Regions from separate parts of the Streptomyces sp. NPDC007025 genome, predicted to be linked through region 2. Evidence: riboswitches for the same ligand, from Rfam matches in the RefSeq annotation. Region 2 holds a riboswitch; each other region holds the start of a gene.

Region 1 (3,382 bases), on a different contig from region 2:
CCTCGCGGCTGGTCACCGAATCCAGCGCGCCGGTGGGTTCGTCGCCGAAGAGCACCTGGGGCCGGGTGATCAGCGCGCGGGCCAGGGCGACCCGCTGCTGCTGGCCGCCGGACAGCTCCGCGGGCCGGTGCCGGGCTCGTGATCCGAGTCCGACCTGCCCCAGCGCCTCCGCGACACGGGCGGACGGGGGTCGGCGGCCCGCCAGGCGCAGCGGCAGGCCGACGTTCTGTTCGGCCGTCAGGGACGGCAGCAGATTGAACGCCTGGAAGACGAATCCGATGCGGTCGCGGCGCAGCAGCGTCAGCCGGGTCTCGTCGAGCCCGGTCAGCTCGGTCCCGCCCACCGCGACCGATCCCGAGGTGGGGCGGTCCAGCCCGGAGGCGCACTGCAGCAGAGTCGACTTCCCGGATCCCGAGGGTCCCATGACGGCGGTGAACGTGCCGTGGCCGAAGTCGAGGGTGACGTCGTCGAGTGCGGTGACGGCTCCGGCACCGGTGCCGTAGCGGCGGGTGACGTGCCGCATGCGGACGGCTTCATCGGCCATGTGTCTGTCCTGACGTGTTCGAAGTGGTCGGCGCGGAAGCGGCGCGCGGGTGCGCGCCGGTCACGCCGGGCGGCGAGGCCGGTGCTGGTGCTCCGGGGCCCGCCGAGAGCATTGCAGAGAAACCTCTGCAAAGGAAGCTCTGCATAGTTTTCTCTGCGGTAGGCTCGGGGCATGACCGAGTCGTCGCACCAGGACCACACCGCTTCCCACCAGGGACAGCACACCGTCAGCGACCCCGCGACGCTGAAAGCGCTGGCGCATCCACTGCGCCTGAAGATCCTGCGCAGGCTGGCCGCCGCGGGCCCGGCGACCGCCACCGCACTCGCCTCGGCTCTCGGCCAGAACACCGGGACGCTCAGCTACCACCTGCGCCAGCTGGCCCGGGCCGGCCTCGTCGAGGACGACCCCGACCACGACACGAACGGACGCGAACGCTGGTGGCGCGGCGTACGCGGCGCGGACGTGCGGCGCCCCTCCCGGGCGGACCTGCCGGGCGCGGAGCGCGCAGTGGTCGAGGAGCTGGACCGGGCGCACCTGCGGGAGGACCTCGAACTGGTCCGGCACCACGCGGACCGTCCGGCCGAGGAGGACGAGTGGGTCTCCGGCTCCCGCAGCACCCTCCACCTCACACAGGAGGAACTGCGGGAGTTCCACGACGCCTACCTGGAGCTGCTGCAACGCTTCCGGCGCGAGCGCACCGAAGCCGGACCGGGCACCCGGCCCATCGCCGTCCGCTGGTTCGGGGTCCCGCTCGACGGCCGGGACTGACGCCGCCGCCGCGACGCCGCGGAAGCCCCGGTGTGCGCGACCCGGCCCCACCGCCCGGCCGCACACCCGGCCGTTCCGGACCACGGCCGCACCCTCGCACCGCGACAATGTACGATCGCGCTTAGTAGAATCCTTCCGTGCGGCACCTCCGCCCCCGCGCAGGATCCGACAACCGGCCGCATTCTGCGGTATTCACCGGCATTGTCCGGATATACAGGACTTGCCCTTCCCGGTCGTACGCTGTGTCGCGAAACACACCGACCGGACCGAGAAATCAGCAAGATCTTCTGGCGCGCCATCAGGAAGCCTTTCCATAAAAGTCCTTCGAAACACCGGCAGATTGGTTTTTTACGCACAGAAAATGATCCACAGCATAGCGTTGAGGAATTGCTAGATCATTTTCGGCGAGCCGCCCCGCATGTGAATCGCGCGCCTTGATCCGGGCAATCCATTGTGTTTCTGTGTCCTCGCTCCGGCCTCCACGAACGGCCGGAGTTCCGCTGCCGGGGCGCCGAATCCTGCCGCCCGGCTAGGAAATTCGCACCAGTACCGCGCGGCAGGAGCGGGGGACCCACTTACGTGCCGTGCCGCACTCCGCGGCCCGGCTAGGGGTGAAGTCATGGCCGCTGTGCCCCGGCACAGCGGATATGGCCGGGCAACTCCAGCCCGAATCCGACAGCTCACCTCGCAGGCGCTAGGAGAGGACACCCCCATGTCTCGTGGCCTTCACGCCCGTAATCCGTTCAGCACCCGCCGCCTCCGGCTCTCGCTCGCCCTCGCCGCCGGCGGTGCGGGCATCGCCGCTCCCCTGCTGGCCGCGGGCAGCGCGCACGCCGCCCCGGCGCAGGTGCAGGAGCAGGCGCAGTCCGCGCGGTCCGGCGCCGCCTCGCAGGTGAAGACCGAGCAGGAGCCCAGCTCCTACACCGTCGCCAGCGGCGACACCCTGTACCGGATCGCCCTGGACCACGACATCGAGGGCGGCTGGAACACCCTCTACGAGGCCAACAAGAAGACCGTCGGCGGCGACCCGGACCTGATCCTGCCCGGCCAGAAGCTGACGCTGGACACCGCCTCGAAGCCCGCCGAGACCAGCGACGCCACGCCCGAGCGCGCCGACCGCAGCTCGGCCGAGCGCACCGGCGGCGTGCACAAGACCCAGTCCACCAACCTGGACGGCTGGATCAACGAGGCGCTGGCCATCATGAAGCAGCACGGCATCCCCGGCACCTACGACGGCATCCACCGCAACATCATCCGGGAGTCCGGTGGCGACCCCAACGCCATCAACAACTGGGACATCAACGCCCAGAACGGCACGCCCTCCATCGGCCTGCTCCAGGTGATCAAGCCGACCTTCGACGCCTTCCACGTCGAGGGCACCGCCTACGACCAGCGGGACCCGGTCGCCAACATCGTCGCGGCCTGCAACTACGCGGCCAAGACCTACGGTTCGATCGACAACGTGAACGGCCCGTACTGAGCCGGAGCACGCACGCGGCGACTGCCCGCCACCCTCGCGGTGGCGGGCAGTCGCCGTCTCGCGGCACCGCCCGGCGGGCACCGCTGAGCACCCTCCCCCCGCCCCGGTCGCCGTGCGCACCACAACACGCACCCTCCGTCCCGCCCCCGCCACGGCGCGGGCCGCATTCACCCGAACGCCGCTTCCCTCTGGCGCGGATACGCCCGAATGGCCACCGTCGAGCCATGAGCGAGATCAAAAATATGGTGAGCGTGATAACACCCGCTTACAATGCGCTGCCCTGTATAGAGCGCTGCGTCGAATCGGTCGCACAGCAGTCCTTCGCACCCGGCGCCACCGAGATGATTGTCGTGGACGACGGTTCGACCGACGGCACCTCGGACCTTGTGGACCGGCTGGCCGCACAGCATCCGACCCTTCTGCGGGTGATCCACCAGGAGAACTCCGGGAGCCCCTCGGGTCCGCGCAATCTCGGTCTGGATCTTGCGAGCGGACGCTACGTCTTCTTTCTCGATGCCGACGACTATCTGGCTCCCGAAGCGCTCCGACGGCTTACGGCAGCGGCCGAGGTGAACGCATCCGATGTCGTA
Region 2 (3,382 bases):
TGTGTTCGAGGAGGGCCGAGGCCACTCCCCTGCCCTGCTGGTCGTCCCGGACCAGGAAGGCGACCTCGGCCTCGTCGGCGGGCTCGCTCGCGGGGCGGCCGAGATGGTCGATGCGGTCGTAGCGCACCGTCGCGATGAACTCGCCGCCGATGGTCGCCGCGAGGCCGACGCGGTCGACGTAGTCGTGGTGGGTGAAGCGGCGCACGTCGCGGTCGGACAGCCGCGGGTAGGGCGCGAAGAAGCGGTAGTACTTGGACTCGTCCGACACCTGCTCGTAGAAGCTGACCAGCCGCTCCGCGTCGTCCGGGGCGATCGGCCGCACCCGGGCCGTACCGCCGTCGCGCAGCACGATGTCCGCTTCCCAGTGGGCCGGGTAGGCGCGCTCCTCGGGACTCGGCATGAGGCCAGCGTACGGCGGAGGGAGGGCGCGTGCTCAGGGGTGTGCGGAGACGTCGTATCGTCGGCGGCCGGAGCACCGTCTCCGGGACCGCCGTCGCCGGTTCACGGCGGACTCGGGCGACCGTGCAAGACTGGTCTAGACAACCTCGTACGACTCGAAGGGCAACACCATGGTTGAGCGCCGCGTCACCGTCGGCTGGGCCGAGGGGCTGCACGCCCGCCCCGCCTCCATCTTCGTCCGCGCAGCGTCGGCGACCGGAGTGCCGATCACCGTCCGGAAGGCCGAGGGCACTCCCGTCAACGCGGCCTCGATGCTCGGCGTGCTCGGCCTCGGCGCCGAGGGCGGCGAGGAGATCGTCCTGGCCTCCGAGGCGGACGGGGCGGAGGCCGCTCTGGACAGGCTGGCCAAGCTGGTCACGGACGGGCTGGAGGAGCTCCCGGAGACGATCTGAACGGCTGCCTGCGCCAGGCACACCTCCCGCGGCCGCCGGAGCCGGCGGCACCGCGGCCCGGATGTGGCAGGCCCCCGGTCACCTGACCGGGGGCCTGCCACATGCGGTGCTCGTGGGGACTCGCGCGTCAGAGCTTCACACCGTGCTTGCGCAGGTAGGCGACCGGGTCGATGTCCGAACCGTAGTCGGGGCCGGTGCGGGCCTCGAAGTGCAGGTGGGGGCCGGAGGAGTTGCCGGTCGAGCCGGAGAGCCCGATCTGCTGACCCGAGGTGACCTGCTGGCCGACCGAGACGCCGATCGAGTTGAGGTGGCCGTACTGGGTGTACGTGCCGTCCTTGTGCTTGATCACGATGTTGTTGCCGTAGGCACCGCCGTTCCCGGCCTCCACGACCTCACCGGCGGCCACCGAGTGGACCGGAGTGTTCATCCCCGCGTGGAAGTCGATCCCGGTGTGGCTGCCGGAAGACCACATGCCGCCGCCCTGCTGGTATCCGGTCGAGACGTAGGAGCCCTCGACGGGCAGCACATAGGCGTTGAGCTTCGCGCGTTCGGCCTCCCGCGCGGCCTTGCGCTTGGCCTCGCGTTCCTTCTCCGCCTTCTCGGCAGCCGCCTTGCGCCGGGCCTCGTCGGCCTTCCGCTTGGCCTCCGCCTTCGCCTCGGCAGCCGCCTCCTTGGCCGCGGACTCGGCCTTGGCCTGCTCGGCCCGGAGGGCCTGCGCGGACGCCTGCTCGTCCAGCGTGTCCGAGATCGGGCCGCCGACGGCCTCGGTCACCTCGGCGTTCTGCTGGAGCGGCACGTTGCTCTGGCCGCCGCTCGCGGCGAAGGCGGGGGAGGCGATGGACCCGACGACGCCCACGGTGGCGAGGCCGGCTATGCCGGCCGCCCCGCCCGCGGTCCTGCGGGCCTTGCTCGGACGCCTGTGCTTGCCGGTGGCACGGGTGAACGCCATAGGGAGGCGTACTCCTTTCCTTCCTTCTCGCCTACCGGGTTAGCTGACGGGTTCGGAGCAGGAAGGTCTCCTACGGACCGCCTCTGGCGAGGCCGTCCGATTCACCCCAATGGGACGTGGGTCCCCGGTCCCCCTCGGCCGCTGCCTCGGGGATTCGGCGATCGCGGTCCGTCGGCCGCGGGTGCGGTCACTTCTGACGGACAGCGGCAATGACGCTAATCGGGGCCAACTCCGAGCGGCAAACGAATCCCTGGCTTTGTCACGTACGCCACACTCCAACTCGTCAGCAACCGCGACGAAAGCGGACATCACAGCGGGCCCGGAAGGAGCAATTCCTCCTCCCGGGCCCCACTTCCTACCCCGGTACCGCGCCCGTCGGCCGGGTTCAGCCGCCGGTGACCACCTTGACGTCGCCGATGCCCAACTCCCGTACCGGATCGGCGATCTGGGACGCGTCACCGACGAGCACCGTCACCAGCCGGTCGGCCGGCAGCGCGCTGACGGCCGCGGCCGTTGCCTCCACCGTGCCGGTCTCGGCCAGTTGGGCGTAGAGCCGGCCCTGGTAGTCGTCGGGCAGCTGCTCCTCGACCTGGTCGGCCAGCGTCTCCGCGACGGCCTGGGCCGTCTCGTAGCGCAGCGGAGCGACCCCCACCAGGTTCCGCACGGCCACGTCCCGCTCTTCGTCGGTCAGCCCCTCCGCCGCCAGCGTCCGCAGCACCTGCCACAGATCGGCCAGCGCGGGACCGGTCACGTCGGTGGCGACCGAGCCGCTGATGGCCAGCAGCGCGGCCCCGCTGCCGTCCTCCGCCGAACGCAGCACATGCCCGAACGCGCGGACGCCGTAGGTGTAGCCCTTCTCCTCGCGCAGCACCCGGTCCAGCCGGGAGGTGAGGGTGCCCCCCAGGCAGTAGACGCCCAGCAGCTGCGCGGGCCACACCCGGTCGTGCCGGTCCGCCCCGACCCGTCCGATCAGCAACTGGGTCTGCACCGCACCGGGCCGGTCCACGATGACGACCCGGCCGGTGTCGTCGGCGGTGATCGGCGGCATCGCACGCGAGTCGACCACAGCGCCCGTCCAGCCGCCCAGCGTCTCGGCGAGCGCCGCCTCGACGCCGCCGTCGCGGAGCCCGTCCAGATCGCCGACCACCACGGCGGTCGCCGTCGCGGGGCGCACATGGGCCTCGTAGAAGGCGCGTACCGCGGCCGCGTCGATGCGCCGCACCGTCTCCTCGGTGCCCTGCCGGGGCCGCGACATCCGCGACTCGGCCGGGAACAGCTCGCGGGAGAGCTCCTTGGCCGCGCGGCGGGCGGGGTTGGCCAGCTCGTGCGGGATCTCGTCCAGCCGGTTGGCCACCAGCCGCTCGATCTCGCTGTCGGGGAACGCCGGGGCGCGCAGCGCGTCCGCGAGCAGCCCCAGCGCCTTGCGCAGCCGCGACACGGGCACCTCGAGCGACACCCGCACACCGGCGTGGTCGGCGTTCGCGTCGAGCGTGGCACCGCAGCGCTCCAGCTCCGCGGCGAACTCCTCCGCCGTGTGCTTGTCCGTGCCCTCGCTCAGCGCCCGGGCCATGATGGTGGCGAC
Region 3 (3,382 bases), on a different contig from region 2:
CCGTGGTAGGGGAGCGGGGAGACGGAACGGCTGACCCTGGCGGCTGCCGCCGGGGCCGCCCGGCTCCGGTGTGCCGCCTGGCTCCTTCCCCCTTCGACCCCTCCTGACTGGCCCCGAGCCCCCGACCGGGTCAGATTGGAACCGTGCGGGAAAGGGCGGCCGGGACACAGCCGGTGAACGTGGACGGCGGCGACGTGGGGCGGCTGTGGCGCCTGGCGCGCTGGCTGCCCGCCGCGCTGTGCGCGTTGGGCATCGTCCTGGACTTCGCGACGCCCCGGGACGTGACCGTCTCGGCGCCGTTCGCCGCCGCCCCGCTGGCCGCCGCTGCCTTTCTGACGATCCGCGGCACCGTACTCACCGGAATGTTCTCCTCCGGGGCGACCATCCTGTTCTCCGCCTTCCACGACTCCGGCAATGTGCTGGAGGCCGAGGCCCGGTCCATCACCATCGTGACCGTCTCCGTACTCGCCGTCGGCGTGAACTACGTCCTGATCCGCAGCGGCAGCAGGCTGGCCTCCGCGCGCAGCATCGCCGAGGCCGTGCAGTACGCCGTGCTGCCCACACCGCCCTCCCGCGTCGGTGCCCTGCGGGTGGCTACCCGGTATCGGGCGGCGCAGGCGGAGGCCCGGATCGGCGGGGACTTCTACGCGGCGGAGGAGACCCCGTACGGCGTTCGGCTGCTGCTGGGCGACGTACGGGGCAAAGGGCTCGACGCGGTGGCCGCCGTCGTCCTCCTGGTCGGGGCGTTCCGGGAAGCGGCCGAGCAGGAGGCGACCCTCCCCGGTGTGGCGGCCCGCCTCGACCGGGCTCTCCAGCGGGACGCCCATCGCCTCCAGGGCGCGGCCCGGCTGGAGGACTTCAGCACGGCGGTGCTGGTCGAGGTCGTCGACCCGCGCACCCAGTCCCCGACTCCCTCCGCACCCGGGCCAGGAGGGCCGAGCGGACCAGGTGTACCGGGCGACCCCGGAGCACCGGGCGGACCGGATGTCCCGGGCGGACCGGACAGTGCGGTGGCGGAGGGGCGCACCGCGAGCGACCGCGTCGTCCTGCGCGTCGTCAACCGGGGCCACCCCGCTCCGGTGCTGCTGCACCGCGGCCGGGCCGTGCTGCTGGAGCCGACCACCCCCGCCCTCCCGCTCGGCATGACCGACCTGGGCGTATGGCCCCAGCAGCTGGACGAGTACGCCTTCCCGCGCGGCGCCCAGCTCCTCCTCTACACCGACGGCCTCTCCGAGGCCCGCAACCCGGAGGGCGACTTCTACCAGCCGGCCGAGCGACTCTCCCGCGCCTCCTTCGCCGATCCGGAGGAGCTGCTGGCGACGATCCTGGTCGACGTCGCCGCCCACACCGGTGGCCGGTCGGCGGACGACATGGCCCTGCTCGCCGTCGCCCACGACACCCCGGGCGACACAGGGGAGGGCACTCCGCGCGACGCCTGAGCCCGGTGCGGTCGGCCGGCGCGCCGGCCGGTCGTACACCGCGCAGGCCGGGCAGCAGCACGGCCTGGGCGGGTGGGGAGCCGGGCGGGACTCACGTCAATTACGGGGAACGGCTTGGAATCCCGGCCGCAGTTCTATTAACGTCCGATAACGCAGCACGGTTGTCACTGCCGTCACGGAAGACGGCACCGTGCTCCGTCGCCGAATCCCGCACGCGGTGCAACAGCAGCACCCGATCGGCCGCACAGCACCGTGGGAACCGGGGAACCACCCCTTCTCGTCAGCCGGACGAGGAGGACGGGGTGAATCGGACGCCCTTGCGAGAGGACGCCCGTAGGAGACCTTCCTGCTCCGAACCCGTCAGCTAACCCGGTAGGCGAGAAGGAAGGAAAGGAGAGCGCCCCCGTGGCCTCCAGATCCCAGGGCTTCGTCGGCCATCCGCCCCAGGCGGACGCGTACGCCCCACCCGCCGGCCACGCCGGCCCGGCAGCGCCCTACGGCCAGGCCGCGCCCCAGAACTCCGTCCCGGGGGCCACGTACGACTTCTTCGCCACCGGCTCCGGCGGCCCCGGCCCCATGCCGCCGCACAACGAAGCGCGCGACGCCGGGGAGGCCCGCGCCGCTGCCGACGGTGATGCCCGTGCCGACGATGACGAGCCGTGGGACGAGTGGAACCCCTCAGCGGACTCCACGGTTCCGGTACGCGGCCGGCACCGAGTCGCCAAGCAACGCGCCGGAGGCGTGGCGCGGGGCGGCACCGTCCTGGGGGTCGGCATGATCGCAGCCGTCGGCGCCGGCGGAATGGCCACCGCCCAGGACCGGGACCCCGGCACGATATCCGTGCCCGACGTGGACACCGCGGCCGACGCGCTCCGGAGCATCCCCGACCGGCTGCCCGACGCCGAGGACCTGCCCGGCATAGGCGGCCTCTTCTCCGACGCCGCCGACGCCACGACGGACTCCGGCGGCGCCGGCGACGCGCAGGCCGCCCCCCTCACCCAGGCCGGGCTCTCCGACGAGGACAGGGCGGCGGGCCCCACCGACGCCGGCGAGGCACTGCGGGCCCGCATCCTCGAACAGGCCGAACGCCACCGCACCGCGGCGGACGAGGAAGCCCGCGAGAAGGCGGCCCAGCAGGCCGCGAGCGCGGCAGCGGCGGAGGCCGCGGAACGGGCCGCCGCTGCCGAGGAGGCGAAGCAGCAGCGGGCACGCGAGGCGGCCGCCGAGCAGGAGCGCAAGGCGGAGGCCGAGCGGAAGCGCAAGGCGGAGGCGGCCCGCCGCGCCGAACTCGCCCGCAGCTACACGGCACCGCTGGCCTCCTTCCAGCTCAGCGCCGGATTCGGCCAGGCGGGCGGCATGTGGCAGAGCGACCACACCGGACAGGACTTCGCCGCCCCCAACGGCACCCCCGTCAAGGCCGTCCACAGCGGAACGGTCAAGGAGGCCGGCTGGGCCGGTTCGTACGGCTACCGCATCGTGCTCCGGCTCGACGACGGTACCGAACTCTGGTTCTGCCACCTCTCGTCCATGACCAGGTCGGCCGGGGACAAGGTCGGCACCGGCGATGTCATCGGCCGCGTCGGCTCCACCGGCAACTCCACGGGCCCCCACCTGCACGTCGAGGTCCGCCCGCACGGCGGCGACCCGGTGGACCCGCTGCCGTGGCTCCGCGACAAGGGCGTCAAGGTCTGAGCATCGGCACGGGAGCCGAGGGAGACCTGGGAGCCGAGGGAGCCGAGATCTGAGCGCAGGCCGGGACGTCAGGGGCCGAGCCCCCGCGCACGTGCCCCGAAGCGGACCCGCACCGGGGCACGACCTGCTGCCCGCCCGGTGTGCGCGCCCGCAGGACCACACGCGCCCGCGCTACGGTCGCGGCATGCAGATGAATGCCGACAGGAAGATCGGTCAACTGTCCGTCTCGCCGCTGGTGCTCGGCGGCAACG

What was found. A riboswitch is a leader RNA that binds a small molecule or an ion and turns the genes downstream of it on or off. The one in region 2 is predicted to bind cyclic di-AMP.
Region 1: linked by a shared signal. The riboswitch ahead of ACFYMO_RS28700 (LysM peptidoglycan-binding domain-containing protein) and the one ahead of ACFYMO_RS27435 (M23 family metallopeptidase) in region 2 are both predicted to bind cyclic di-AMP.
Region 3: linked by a shared signal. The riboswitch ahead of ACFYMO_RS13090 (M23 family metallopeptidase) and the one ahead of ACFYMO_RS27435 (M23 family metallopeptidase) in region 2 are both predicted to bind cyclic di-AMP.

What each region holds. Positions count from the first base shown of each region.
Region 1 covers NZ_JBIAFT010000018.1:9,470-12,851, reverse strand. Annotated here, with positions in the region: gene ACFYMO_RS28710 (ABC transporter ATP-binding protein) at 1-544, opposite strand, end outside; gene ACFYMO_RS28705 (helix-turn-helix domain-containing protein) at 716-1,312, shown strand; cyclic di-AMP (ydaO/yuaA leader) riboswitch at 1,844-2,020, shown strand; gene ACFYMO_RS28700 (LysM peptidoglycan-binding domain-containing protein) at 2,025-2,792, shown strand; gene ACFYMO_RS28695 (glycosyltransferase family A protein) at 3,017-3,382, shown strand, end outside.
Region 2 covers NZ_JBIAFT010000016.1:65,398-68,779, forward strand. Annotated here, with positions in the region: gene ACFYMO_RS27425 (GNAT family N-acetyltransferase) at 1-400, opposite strand, end outside; gene ACFYMO_RS27430 (HPr family phosphocarrier protein) at 570-851, shown strand; gene ACFYMO_RS27435 (M23 family metallopeptidase) at 979-1,800, opposite strand; cyclic di-AMP (ydaO/yuaA leader) riboswitch at 1,815-1,970, opposite strand; gene ACFYMO_RS27440 (pitrilysin family protein) at 2,186-3,382, opposite strand, start outside.
Region 3 covers NZ_JBIAFT010000005.1:457,785-461,166, forward strand. Annotated here, with positions in the region: gene ACFYMO_RS13085 (PP2C family protein-serine/threonine phosphatase) at 144-1,439, shown strand; cyclic di-AMP (ydaO/yuaA leader) riboswitch at 1,629-1,833, shown strand; gene ACFYMO_RS13090 (M23 family metallopeptidase) at 1,845-3,131, shown strand; gene ACFYMO_RS13095 (aldo/keto reductase) at 3,322-3,382, shown strand, end outside.